DNA from 4 places in the Pseudomonas sp. 2024-210 genome. Region 3 is predicted to be linked to each of the others. Evidence: predicted binding sites of a transcription regulator. Region 3 holds the regulator's gene; each other region holds the start of a gene.

Region 1 (3,189 bases), on a different contig from region 3:
CATGGCGGCACCGACCAGGGTGTAACCGAGGTTGTGGGGGGCCATCGGGGTGGTTGGGTAGCCTTTACGCTTGCCCAGTACGATGCACGCCACCAGCCCTGCGATACCGGCGTTGATGTGCACCACCGTGCCGCCCGCGAAGTCGAGTACACCCCAGTCCCACATCAGGCCGCCGGGACCGCTCCAGACCATGTGCGCGATAGGCGCATAAACCAGCGTGAACCACACGCCCATAAAGATCAGCATGGCCGAGAACTTCATGCGTTCAGCAAAGGCACCTACGATCAGTGCCGGGGTAATGATGGCAAAGGTCATCTGGAAGGTGATGAACACCGCTTCCGGGAACAGTGCTGTGGCCGAGGTCAGGCTGGCCGGCGTCACGCCCACCATAAATGCCTTGCCGAAACCGCCAATGAACGAGTTGAAGTTGGTGACGCCTTCTTCCATGCCCGTCGTATCAAACGTAATGCTGTAGCCGTAAATGACCCACAGAATGCTGATCAGCCCGGTAATGGCAAAGCACTGCATCATCACGGATAGAATATTTTTGGAGCGCACCATGCCGCCGTAAAACAGCGCAAGGCCGGGAATGGTCATTAACAGCACCAAAGCGGTTGCAGTCAGCATCCAGGCGGTATCGCCGGAGTTCAGGACTGGAGCGGCCACTTCGTCTGCGGCCATGGCCAGGCCAGGCATTACGACAGACAACAGGGCTCCGAGCCCTGCGAATTTACGCAGAGTCATAGTGTTTTCTCCTGGGGCGTTGGGGTTTGGCGGCTTAGATTGCGTCGGTATCGGTTTCGCCGGTACGGATGCGAATAGCCTGTTCCAGATTGACCACAAAAATCTTGCCGTCACCGATTTTGCCGGTGTTGGCAGCCTTGGTTATCGCCTCAATAACCCGGTCAAGATCTTTGTCGTCAATGGCGACATCAATCTTCACCTTTGGCAGAAAATCGACCACATATTCCGCGCCGCGATACAGCTCGGTGTGACCTTTCTGCCGGCCGAAGCCTTTAACCTCAGTAACGGTAATGCCCTGCACGCCGATTTCAGACAGCGACTCGCGTACGTCGTCTAACTTGAACGGCTTGATAATGGCGGTGACTAGCTTCATGAAACTTCTCCCGAATTGGTGGACTTGCCCCAGGAAAACAAACCCGGCTCAAGTCTAAGCGCAGTGTCTGGCTTTGTAACGCGTCGTTGCCAGTTGCAAGCAACACAACGTGTATCAATCGCTGGTGACGAAAACACTCCCTGAACCACCTGCCGCACACCCATCGTCACAGCAACTGCATCAGTACATGAGTCAGTGGCAACTAAGCAGAAACCTTGCCATGTCTGAAAAAACCAACAATTACAGTCAATTAACATCCATTGATGGCATTTTGCTCTTTAGTTGACGGCATTTATGCACCCAAACAGTGCACTGCCTGTGAGCAGCCTGCGCGAAAGCTGTGCGCCGAGCCGTGTACAGGGGGCCCAAAGCCTGCGTGCTACACTCGCCACCATCAGTTTTCAGGACCTTACCCATGCTCGCTCCCAAAGACCTTCTCGACGCCCTGAGTGGCCAAGCTTCCCGTTTGTTCAGTGGCGAAACACCGTTGCCCCGCAACGAAATCGAAAGCCAGTTCAAAGCCTTGCTGCAAAGTGGCTTCAGCAAACTGGATTTGGTCAGCCGCGAAGAATTCGATAGCCAAATGGTGGTACTGGCCCGCACCCGCGATCGTCTCGAAAGCCTCGAAGCCAAAGTTGCGGAGCTTGAAGCCAAGCTGTTGCCGCCCGGCGAATAATGCTCAACGGCGGTGCATTTGTTCACGATCTTTAGATTCCGGAGCCGGTAGCCGCATCGTCGAACAAACACATCCCGTATCCATTCACGCCCTGCCCTTGACCTGCAATTCGCGCACCATGCGTCTTTTGCCCGCTCAAGGAATGAGTCATGTCGCTGGCCATCGTTTACAGCCGCGCCCAAGTCGGCGTGGAGGCACCCGCCGTCACGGTTGAGGTTCATCTGGCGAACGGCTTGCCAGCGCTAACGCTGGTCGGGCTGCCCGAAACAGCAGTCAAGGAAAGCAAGGACAGGGTACGAAGCGCCATCCTGAATTCGGGGTTTGATTTCCCCGCCCGACGCATCACTTTGAATCTGGCGCCCGCCGATTTACCCAAAGATGGCGGGCGCTTTGATCTGGCGATAGCGCTGGGCATTTTGGCTGCCAGTGGGCAAATGCCAGCGGCAGCGCTGGAACAGGTGGAGTGCCTCGGTGAACTGGCGTTGTCCGGTGCTATTCGCCCCGTGCAGGGTGTACTCCCGGCCGCGCTGGTGGCTCGTGCGGCGGGTCGTGCTCTGGTCGTGCCGATGGCCAATGCAGAAGAAGCCAGCCTGGCTTCAGGTCTGACGGTCATTGCCGCTGAACATTTGCTGCAAGTCGTGGCGCACTTTTCTGCCCGTTCAGTGATTGAACCCTATGTGGCGAGCGGCTTGCTGCACGCGAGCAAACCTTATCCAGACCTCAGCGATGTACAAGGGCAACTCTCAGCCAAGCGTGCGCTGTTGATCGCTGCGGCGGGCGGCCACAACTTGCTGTTCACCGGCCCGCCCGGTACGGGCAAAACCCTGTTAGCCAGCCGCCTGCCCGGCTTGCTGCCGCCGTTAAACGAGCAGGAAGCGCTGGAAGTGGCCGCCATTCAATCCGTTGCCAGTCATGTGCCGTTAAGCTGCTGGCCGCAACGCCCTTTTCGTCAACCGCACCACTCAGCCTCTGGCCCCGCATTGGTGGGGGGCGGCTCTAAATCGCAACCGGGCGAAATCACCCTGGCGCATCACGGCGTATTGTTTCTGGATGAACTGCCCGAGTTTGACCGCAAGGTTCTGGAAGTTTTAAGAGAACCGATGGAATCGGGTTTTATCGTGATTGCCCGCGCCCGCGATCGCATGCGCTTTCCGGCGCGGTTTCAACTGGTCGCCGCCATGAACCCCTGTCCGTGTGGCTATCTGGGTGAACCGACGGGACGCTGCCGCTGCACGCCGGAGCAAATCCAGCGCTACCGCAACAAACTGTCCGGCCCCTTGCTCGACCGGATCGACCTGCACCTGACCGTGGCGCGCGAAACCACCTCACTTAATCCTGCGCAGACCTCAAACGACACCACGGCCAATGCCGCCGAACAGGTGGCGGCTGCCCGTGA
Region 2 (3,189 bases), on a different contig from region 3:
ATTTGGATTTTGAACAGTTCCGGGGCTTCCTGGAAAAAGCCTGTGGCATTGTGCTGGGTGAAAACAAGCAATACCTCGTTTCGAGCCGCCTTAACAAGCTGATGGAGCAGCAGAGCATCAAATCGCTGGGTGAGTTGATTCAGCGCATGCAAAGCCAGCCTCGCAGCGGGCTGCGTGAACAGGTGGTGGATGCCATGACCACCAATGAAACCTTGTGGTTTCGTGATACCTACCCGTTTGAAGTATTGAAGAACAAGGTCTTGCCCGAGTTTATCAAGGCCAATCCGGGGCAGCGGTTGCATATCTGGTCGGCGGCGTGTTCCTCGGGGCAGGAACCGTATTCGCTGTCGATGAGCATTGACGAGTTTGAACGCAGTAACCTTGGGCAATTGAAGGCAGGCGCACAGATCTTTGCCACTGACTTGTCCAGTCTGATGCTCAATACGTGCAAAACCGGTGAGTACGATAATTTGGCGATTGGCCGAGGCTTGTCGCAGGAGCGCTTGCAGCGCTATTTCGAACCCAAGGGGCCGGGGCGTTGGGTAATCAAGGCGCCGATCAAGAGCCGGGTGGAATTTCGTTCATTTAACCTGCTGGACAGCTACGCAGCGTTCGGCAAGTTTGACGTCGTGTTCTGTCGCAATGTGTTGATTTACTTCTCGGCCGAGATGAAAAAAGACATTTTGCTGCGACTCCACAGCACATTGAAGCCGGGTGGTTACCTGTTTCTGGGCGCCTCAGAAGCCCTCAACGGGTTGCCCGACCATTACCGGATGGTGCAATGCAGCCCCGGAATCATTTATCAGGCGAAATAGGCTGCGTTAACCCGTAGCAGCTGCCGAAGGCGGCGTTCGGCGACGCAGTCGTCGCAAAGAGTTCTAAACCTCAGTGCTCATTGTTGCGATCGCTGCGCGATCGGACGCAGCCTTCGGCAGCTGCTACGGGGGGGCGCGCACGTGCAATCAGGCGGCAGAAAAGCGGCAGTCAGCGGTCAGCCTTTGCCGCTTTTCTGACATTGGCGCCGCCCACTCCCTGCGCAAAGCCCTGAAACATGCGGTTATTCGATCTGGCACGAGGTTTGCTGTGTACCTGTCATCCACACCTGAATCCGTTTCAGGTCAGCTGACAAAGGTTTCCCGACATGAGCATCAGCTTCGATAAAGCGCTCGGTATCCATGAACAAGCCCTGGGTTTTCGTGCACAACGTGCCGAAGTGCTGGCCAACAATATTGCCAACGCTGATACCCCGAACTACAAAGCGCGGGATCTGGATTTCGCTTCTGTGCTCGCGGCACAGAACGACAAGAACCAGAACGCCACCTTTGCCCTGAACAAGACCAACAGCCGCCATATCGAAGCCCAAGGCCTGAGCATGGGTGACGAAGCCCTACAGTACCGCACGCCGATGCAGCCCTCGATCGACCAGAACACCGTGGACGCTCAGCTTGAGCAGTCGAACTATGCAGAGAATGCGGTCAACTTTCAGGCCAGCTTCACCTTGCTCAACAGTAAATTCAAAGGGCTGATGTCGGCCCTGCGCGGGGAGTAACTCATGTCTTTAGCCAGTGTGTTCAATATTGCCGGCAGCGGCATGAGTGCCCAGACCACGCGTCTGAATACCGTCGCCAGTAACATCGCCAACGCCGAAACCGTCTCGTCGAGCCTCGATCAGACGTACCGCGCCCGTCATCCGGTATTTGCCACAATGTTTCAGGGGGCGCAAAACGGCACCGGTGATTCGCTGTTCAATAATCAGGATGCCGCCGGCCAAGGCGTGCAGGTGTTGGGTGTGGTCGAAGACCAGAGCAACCTCGAAGCCCGTTACGAGCCCAACCATCCTTCTGCCGACGCCAAGGGCTATGTCTACTACCCCAACGTCAACGTGGTCGAAGAAATGGCTGACATGATTTCCGCCAGCCGTTCGTTCCAGACCAACGCGGAAATGATGAACACCGCCAAAACCATGATGCAGAAGGTGCTGACCCTCGGTCAGTGATAAGGGGCAAGGCAAATGAGTGTGACCGATTCCACCAGTGGCATGAGCCTCAATCAGGTTCTCGCCAACTCCGGCCAGACCACCACGACTGACAACAGTCTGGCAGCGGCTTCCAAGGCGGTGTCAGGCAGCTCCTCGCTGGGCAAGGATGCGTTTCTGCAATTGCTGGTGACCCAGCTGAAAAACCAGAACCCGCTGGACCCGCAGGACAACACCGCGTTTGTCGCGCAGTTGGCCCAGTTCAGTAGCCTGGAAGGCATCACCACCCTCAATGACACGGTTAATTCGATCTCGGGCAATTTCCAGTCCTCGCAAGCGTTGCAGGCCTCATCCCTGGTGGGCCGTTCGGTGATCGTGCAAACCAGCGAAGCCTATGTCGACCCGGCCAGTGGCAAGGCATTCAACGGCACGGTTGTGGTCGCTGATGCCAACTCGACGCCGACGGTCACTATTACCAATGCCGACGGTGAGGTGGTCAGAACTCTGGATCTGGGCACACAGCAAGCCGGCAACAGTGAATTCACCTGGGACGGCAAGGATGACGAAGGCGTTCTGCTGGATAAAGGGTCTTACACCTTTACGGCGGCGAGCAAAACCGACACCGGCAGCACGGCCCTCACCACTTACCTGCCGGCCACGGTCAACAGCGTGACACTGAGCAAAACCGGTGGCGAAATCATGCTCAACCTCGCGGGGCTGGGCAGTATTGGCATGTCAAAAGTTCAGACCATTGGCCTTTAAATCCTAAGCCGACTTACATGTTTCAAGGAGTTAACCATGTCATTCAATATCGGTCTTAGCGGCCTCTATGCGGCAAACAAACAACTCGATGTGACCGGCAACAACATTGCCAACGTCGCCACCACGGGCTTCAAATCCTCCCGTGCAGAATTTGCCGACGTGTACTCGGCCAGCAAGCTGGGCGTCGGCAGCAAGACCATCGGCAGCGGCGTCAACCTGGCCAATGTGTCGCAAAGTTTCAGTCAAGGTGCGATCAATAACACCGGCAACCTGCTGGACATGGGTATTCAAGGCAGCGGTTTCTTTGTGCTGAGCGACAACGGCGCCTTGAGCTACACCCGTGCCGGCACGTTCAAGGCCGATAAAGATGGCTTTGTGACCAGCTCCGATGGCACCCAGCGCTTGCAGGGTTATGGCGTGGACGCTAACGGCAAGATAATCAACGGTGTGTT
Region 3 (3,189 bases):
TCAGGATATTTTCAAGTCGAATCATGGGTATGGAGTATTAACGCCCCGTTGCGCCCTGAAGCAGGCTTTGGGACTTTTCCTTATGTTTTTTCAGTTGGCGATCGAGCTTGTCAGCGAGCAGGTCGATGGCAGCATACATATCATTATGCTCTGCGTTCGCAACGACTTCCTTTGGACCCTTGGGTATGTGCAGGGTGGCTTCAATCTTCTGCTGAAGTTTTTCGACTTTCATGATGACCTGGGCATTGGTGATCTTGTCGAAATGGTTCTCCAGTCGTTTGAATTTTTCGCCTATGTAAGCACGTAACGCGTCGGTGACTTCCAGATGCTGTCCACTGATGTTGATTTGCATGCAGTTTCTCCTTCGGTTGCCATTGCCTAGAGTGGCAGGCCGAACAGCCTGCCACTGAAACGCGGTGGCCCGTGGCTTACATCAATCTCTTGCGCTCGCTGGAAGGCGCTATCCCGAGGGATTCGCGGTACTTCGCGACGGTGCGACGGGCCACTTGAATACCTTGTGCCTCCAGTAAACCAGCGATCTTGCTGTCACTCAACGGCTTTTTCTGATTTTCAGCCGCCACCAGTTTTTTAATGATGGCGCGGATCGCTGTGGACGAACATTCGCCCCCTTCAGAAGTGCTGACGTGGCTCGAAAAAAAGTACTTCAACTCATAAATGCCGCGGGGCGTGTGCATGAACTTTTGCGTAGTCACCCGGGAAATGGTCGACTCGTGCATGCCTACCGCTTCGGCAATGTCATGCAGCACCAAAGGCTTCATGGCTTCATCGCCATATTCCAGAAAGCCGCGCTGGTGCTCGACGATTTGCGTCGCCACTTTCATCAGCGTTTCATTGCGACTTTGCAGGCTTTTGATAAACCAGCGGGCTTCTTGCAACTGATTGCGCATGAAGGTGTTGTCGGCGCTGGTATCCGCGCGGCGCACAAACCCCGCGTATTGAGGGTTTACCCGCAAGCGCGGCATGGACTCCTGATTGAGCTCGACCAGCCAGCGCTCATTGTCTTTGCGCACAATCACGTCCGGCACCACGTATTCGGCTTCGCTGGACTCGATCTGCGAGCCAGGGCGCGGGTTGAGGCTTTGTATCAGTTCAATGACTTGGCGCAGCTCATCTTCCTTGAGCTTCATGCGGCGCATAAGCTGACTGTAATCGCGGGCGCCCAGAAGGTCGATGTAGTCAGTCACCAAGCGCTTGGCTTCATTGAGCCAGAGCGTTTTGGACGGCAGTTGGCGCAATTGAAGAAGCAAACACTCGCTGAGGTTGCGTGCGCCAATACCGGCCGGTTCGAATTGCTGAATGCGGTGCAGAACGGCTTCGATCTCGTCGAGTTCAATGTCGAGTTCCGGGTCGAATGCCTCAAGGATTTCGTCCAGTGACTCGTCGAGATACCCCTGATTGTTGATGCAGTCAATCAGCGTTACGCCGATCAGCCGGTCAGTGTCTGACATAGGGGCCAGATTCAATTGCCACAGCAGGTGGCTTTGCAGGCTTTCGCCGGCCGATGTGCGGGTGGTGAAGTCCCACTCGTCATCATCGTTGCTTGGCAGGCTGCTCGCGCTGGTTTGGTAGACGTCTTCCCAGGCGGTGTCGACAGGCAGTTCGTTTGGAATGCGTTCATTCCATTCGCCTTCTTCCAGGTTGTCCACCGTGGGTGTGGATTCCTGATAGGAAGGTTCCTGAATATCGTTATTGGGCTTTTGCTCGATGTTATCGGCCAGAGGGTCCGAATTGTCGAAGTCGTCGCCTTCTTCCTGGCGCTCGAGCATTGGATTGGATTCCAGAGCCTCCTGGATTTCCTGTTGCAGATCCAGGGTAGACAATTGGAGCAGACGGATGGCCTGTTGCAGCTGGGGTGTCATCGTCAGCTGCTGGCCCATTCTGAGGACTAGCGATGGTTTCATGGCTGGGGCTTAAGACCTTATTCGCCGGCGCGCATGGCGCCATCCACTACCAAGGCGCGTGAGCGCCAAACATAAGCAAATTATATGCCTGAACCCGGTGCGTTTGACTAGGGGCGTTTCCAATTAGTTTGAGTTGTTTTCAGAAGCGCCATGCTAGCGGGTCCCCAAATGCGAAAAAACCTTGATCGTCATAGTGAAGTTCAAGGTTTATCGCTAAAAGAGGCACTCACTTGAGGGTTTACAAGCGGAACTCATGCCCCAGATACACTTCGCGGACCAGTTTGTTGGCCAAAATGGTTTCAGCGTCGCCTTCTGCGATCAGTTGACCGTCGTTGACGATGTAGGCTGTTTCGCAGATATCGAGGGTTTCACGCACGTTGTGATCCGTGATCAACACCCCAATGCCTTTGGCTTTGAGGTGGTGAATGATCTGTTTGATATCACCCACGGAAATAGGGTCAACGCCGGCAAAAGGTTCGTCGAGCAGGATGAACTTGGGCGCAGTAGCCAGAGCGCGGGCAATTTCAACCCGGCGTCGCTCGCCACCGGACAAACTCATGCCCAGGCTGTCGCGAATGTGAGTGATATGGAATTCCTGCAGCAGGCTTTCCAGCTCTTTGCGACGACCGGCTTTGTCGAGCTCCTTGCGCGTTTCGAGAATCGCCATGATGTTATCGGCAACCGACAGCTTGCGAAAGATTGACGCTTCCTGAGGCAAATAACCGATACCAGCCCGTGCGCGGCCGTGCATGGGTTGGTGGCTGACATCCAGATCATCGATCAGCACACGGCCCTGATCGGCCTGTACCAGGCCGACAATCATATAAAAGCACGTGGTCTTGCCTGCGCCGTTAGGCCCAAGCAAGCCTACGATTTGCCCGCTGTCGATCGACAAGCTGACATCGCGTACCACTTGGCGACTTTTATAGCTTTTAGCCAAATGCTGGGCTTTCAGAGTAGCCATTACTGGGCCTTCTGCTGGTCGGTTTTCTTCTTCGGCTGGATCACCATATCGATGCGTGGTCGCGGTGTGGTGACATTGGTGCCATTGGCACGGCCAGCGTTAGCCACTTGCTTGACGGTGTCGTAGACGATTTTCTCGCCTTCGGTGGTGTTGCCGTCATTGATAACCTTGGCCTTGTCGATCAGTACGATGCGGTTTTGAGGCGCATGGTATTGAATCGTTACGGCGTAAGCCTGTACGGGCTTGGGGTCAGTGGCTTTTTGCAATTGCTCGAAATAAGCCAGGTTGCCCACCGAAGTCACA
Region 4 (3,189 bases), on a different contig from region 3:
TCAACGACTCTCCACAGCCGGCGATCCCGGAATCTGTGCGCGAAGTCTTTCAACAGCGCTGGGCCGGACTGTTGACCAGCGATCCTGCCTATAACCAGAATTTGTCATTGAACGATGCGGGCGGATTCAAGCTGGCCGATGCCCAGTTGTCTTGGCGGCCTTTAGCTTGGCGGCCTATGCCGGTGATTCTCGCGCAGCCGTGTGATGTGCACGGTTGCGGTCACTATCGGGTCATACAGCCCTTGAGTGCCCTCAAGCGTGAAGGGATGGTTGACGGCGCCTTGACGTTTGGTGTCCCGAGCGTGTTGCACCTTGAGCGTTATAAGCCAGACACGCTGGTCATGCAGCGTCCTCTCAGGGAGGTCGATCTGGCAGCCGCGCGGCAGATCAGTGTATTCAGCCGGGCCTTTAAGGTGTATGAACTGGACGACTATGTCCCCAATCTGCCAGTCAAAAGTGTGCACAAAACCTCCATGCCCAAGGATGTGATGCGTTCGTTGCGTCGCGGGTTGTCGTATGTGGATCGTTTCGTCGTATCCACTGAGGCGCTGGCTGAAGCGTTGAGCGGTTTTCATCACGACATTCGGATCGTAAATAATCGCCTGGACATGGGCTGGTGGGGTGAACTGCCTGTCAGTGCGCGAAGAACGTCAGTCAGGCCGAGGGTTGGCTGGGCAGGCGGCGCGGGGCATACCGGCGACCTGGAAATGATCGTGGACGTGATCAAGGCGCTGGCAGATGAGGTGGACTGGGTGTTTATGGGAATGTGTCCAGACAGACTGCGCCCTTATGTGAGGGAGTTTCACCCCGGCGTAAGGATTGATCTGTACCCGGCGGCGCTGGCACGACTTAATCTGGATCTGGCAGTCGCGCCGCTGCAAGATAACCTGTTCAACAGCTGCAAAAGTAATTTGCGGCTTTTGGAGTACGGCATGTGCGGCTATGCGGTGGTGTGCAGTGACAGTATTGCGTATCGCGGGGATTTGCCGGTTACGCGGGTCAGGAATCGCTTTCGTGACTGGGTGGATGCCATTCGCATGCATATCAATGACCTTGATGCGACTGAGCGGGCGGGGGATGCCTTGCGTGACCGGGTGCGCCAGGACTGGATGCTAGATGAGATCGGTCGTGAGCAATGGCGCAGCGCGTGGCGGGTGTAGTGTTTGTAATCGCTGACGAGGAATGAAGGATGCGTTCGGCGGTGTAGCCGTCGTAAAACCTGACACCCCGAGTTTTCCCATTTTGCGACCGCTTCGCGCTCGATCGCAGCCTTCGGCAGCGGCTACAGGTCAAGGTGTAGCCGCTGACGAGGAACGAAGGCTGCGATCGGCGGCGTAGCCGTCGTAAAAATCTGTCACCCCGAGGCGTCCCATCTTGCGACCAGCGCGGATTAATAGGTACTGCTCACCACACCGATTCCTGTCACTTGAGCATCAATGACCTTGCCGCTGGTCACATTCTTTACCCGAATAACGTCGTCCTTGCGGCCATCAGTCAGTGCTTCGCCTTCAGTGCTCGCCTGTATGACGCCATGACGGGCTTGCATGGCCACCTGCTCACCACGACGCACCAGCCAGGGTGAGGTCAACATCTCCTGCCTCAGCGCCTGATGGGCGCGGATACGACGCTTGGCGCTCAAACCCTCGACCTGATCGATACGGTTGAAAAACCCTGAATCCTGCTTGCCCACCGGCACTTCTCGCAGGGCAATCATCTGCCGCGTAATCGGCTCTTCACGCTCCAGCACCTGATCCGCCACCACAGCCTTGATCCATACAGTGGCTTGGGCTGTGACGGTGATGGACGAGTCGGGTTGCCCGACGCACGTCAGTCGTATGCGCTTGCGACCCAGTATCGATGAAGGCTTTTGTTCGGCTTCAACCTGTAATGGGTGCGGGCACGGATGGTTCGGTAAGTCGCTGGGCAGAGCAAACACTTTTTGCGTGAAACGAAGCCCATTCCAACCTTGAGCAGAGGCCTTTTCGCTGAGTCGCTGGGTGAAATATCGATGCACACCCTCGTCAATTTGAGCGCTGAAGGCGTCATCCGCACTCACTGCTTCGGGCACCTGCAACAGAGCGATCAAACAGGCGGCGGTGAAAGCGGAAATAGCTTTTCCGCATCCTTGGGTGCGCCGTCGAAAAGGCGGAAGTGATACGGCGTCAGTTCGGTCTCTCGATTTCATAAAAGTCTTTTAAATCAATGGTCTGGAATGGTTGCAGCGACTAGGCACAGTTCCTGCAATTCAGGCTTGCGAGCTGAACATTGATGAAAGGTGTCGGGCAATGAGTATACGGATAGAAGACGCGATGGGGGTGCACATGCGCGCACTGGGTTTGCATATGCAACGCAGCGAGATTCTGGCAGCCAACCTGGCCAATGAAGACACCCCCGGGTTTCAGGCGCGGGATCTGGACTTTGCCGCCGAAATGCGCCGACGCGGATCGTCACCGTCGGGTGCTGAAGGTCTCGGCGCTCAATTGAAGTACCGCGTGCCCGCCCAGCCCTCTCAGGACGGCAATACGGTGGAGTTGAGTGTGGAGCAGGCCGCCTTTGCCAAAAGTGCAGCGGACTTCCAAACCAGCCTGACGTTTCTTTCCATGAAATTTCGAGGCCTTAAACAGGCCATCGAAGGACGCTGATCATTATGGCTTTTGACGCGATTTACAAAATTGCCGGTTCTGCGATGAACGCTCAGACCGTGCGACTGAATACGGTGGCCAGCAACCTCGCCAATGCCGACTCTGCGGCGGGCAATGCCCGGGATGTTTCCCAGTCGCGCAAGCCGGTATTTGCCGCCCTGTATGGCAACGACCAGTTGACGCGCGGTGTCGGCATGGGCGGGGCGCATGTTCAGGTACTGGATGTGGTGGCCTCGGGCCGCGAGCCGCAGAAGCGTTATGAACCTGACCATCCCCTGGCAGACCGTAGCGGCCATGTGTTCTATCCCGACGTCAACGAGATCGAAGAAATGACCGACATGATGTCGGCCACCCGCAGTTTTGAAACGTGGGTCGAAGTCCTCAACCGGATCAAGAGCATGCAGCAAGGGCTGCTCAAGCTGGGAGAAGCGTAATGAGCCAGATTCAGAACGACACGCGCAATACGCCGCCACCCGGTGACCAGGTCAACGGCAATTCTGATGCCGACGAAATACAGAACACTTTCATTCAGTTGATGGTGGCGCAG

Evidence for each region. Region 3 encodes sigma-54, which starts transcription at its own class of promoters, with help from an activator protein. Its sites were predicted from a motif close to ANTGGCATNNANNTTGCTNT; they were not measured.
Region 1: the regulator sigma-54 is predicted to act here: its motif matches at 1,321-1,340, upstream of glnK (P-II family nitrogen regulator).
Region 2: the regulator sigma-54 is predicted to act here: its motif matches at 1,066-1,085, upstream of flgB (flagellar basal body rod protein FlgB).
Region 4: the regulator sigma-54 is predicted to act here: its motif matches at 2,227-2,246, upstream of flgA (flagellar basal body P-ring formation chaperone FlgA).

Annotation. Positions count from the first base shown of each region.
Region 1 is NZ_JBJGEJ010000003.1:163,388-166,576, forward strand. It holds gene ACI7MX_RS05440 (ammonium transporter) at 1-744, opposite strand, end outside; gene glnK (P-II family nitrogen regulator) at 779-1,117, opposite strand; gene ACI7MX_RS05450 (accessory factor UbiK family protein) at 1,533-1,793, shown strand; gene ACI7MX_RS05455 (YifB family Mg chelatase-like AAA ATPase) at 1,943-3,189, shown strand, end outside.
Region 2 is NZ_JBJGEJ010000008.1:4,968-8,156, forward strand. It holds gene cheR (protein-glutamate O-methyltransferase CheR) at 1-815, shown strand, start outside; gene flgB (flagellar basal body rod protein FlgB) at 1,142-1,549, shown strand; gene flgC (flagellar basal body rod protein FlgC) at 1,553-1,996, shown strand; gene flgD (flagellar hook assembly protein FlgD) at 2,012-2,737, shown strand; gene flgE (flagellar hook protein FlgE) at 2,774-3,189, shown strand, end outside.
Region 3 is NZ_JBJGEJ010000001.1:427,184-430,372, reverse strand. It holds gene ptsN (PTS IIA-like nitrogen regulatory protein PtsN) at 1-25, opposite strand, end outside; gene hpf (ribosome hibernation-promoting factor, HPF/YfiA family) at 38-352, opposite strand; gene ACI7MX_RS01995 (RNA polymerase factor sigma-54) at 429-1,922, opposite strand; gene lptB (LPS export ABC transporter ATP-binding protein) at 2,161-2,886, opposite strand; gene lptA (lipopolysaccharide transport periplasmic protein LptA) at 2,886-3,189, opposite strand, start outside.
Region 4 is NZ_JBJGEJ010000025.1:43,779-46,967, reverse strand. It holds partial or broken gene ACI7MX_RS22090 (hypothetical protein) at 1-1,160, shown strand, start outside; gene flgA (flagellar basal body P-ring formation chaperone FlgA) at 1,391-2,056, opposite strand; gene flgB (flagellar basal body rod protein FlgB) at 2,286-2,642, shown strand; gene flgC (flagellar basal body rod protein FlgC) at 2,648-3,076, shown strand; gene ACI7MX_RS22070 (flagellar hook capping FlgD N-terminal domain-containing protein) at 3,076-3,189, shown strand, end outside.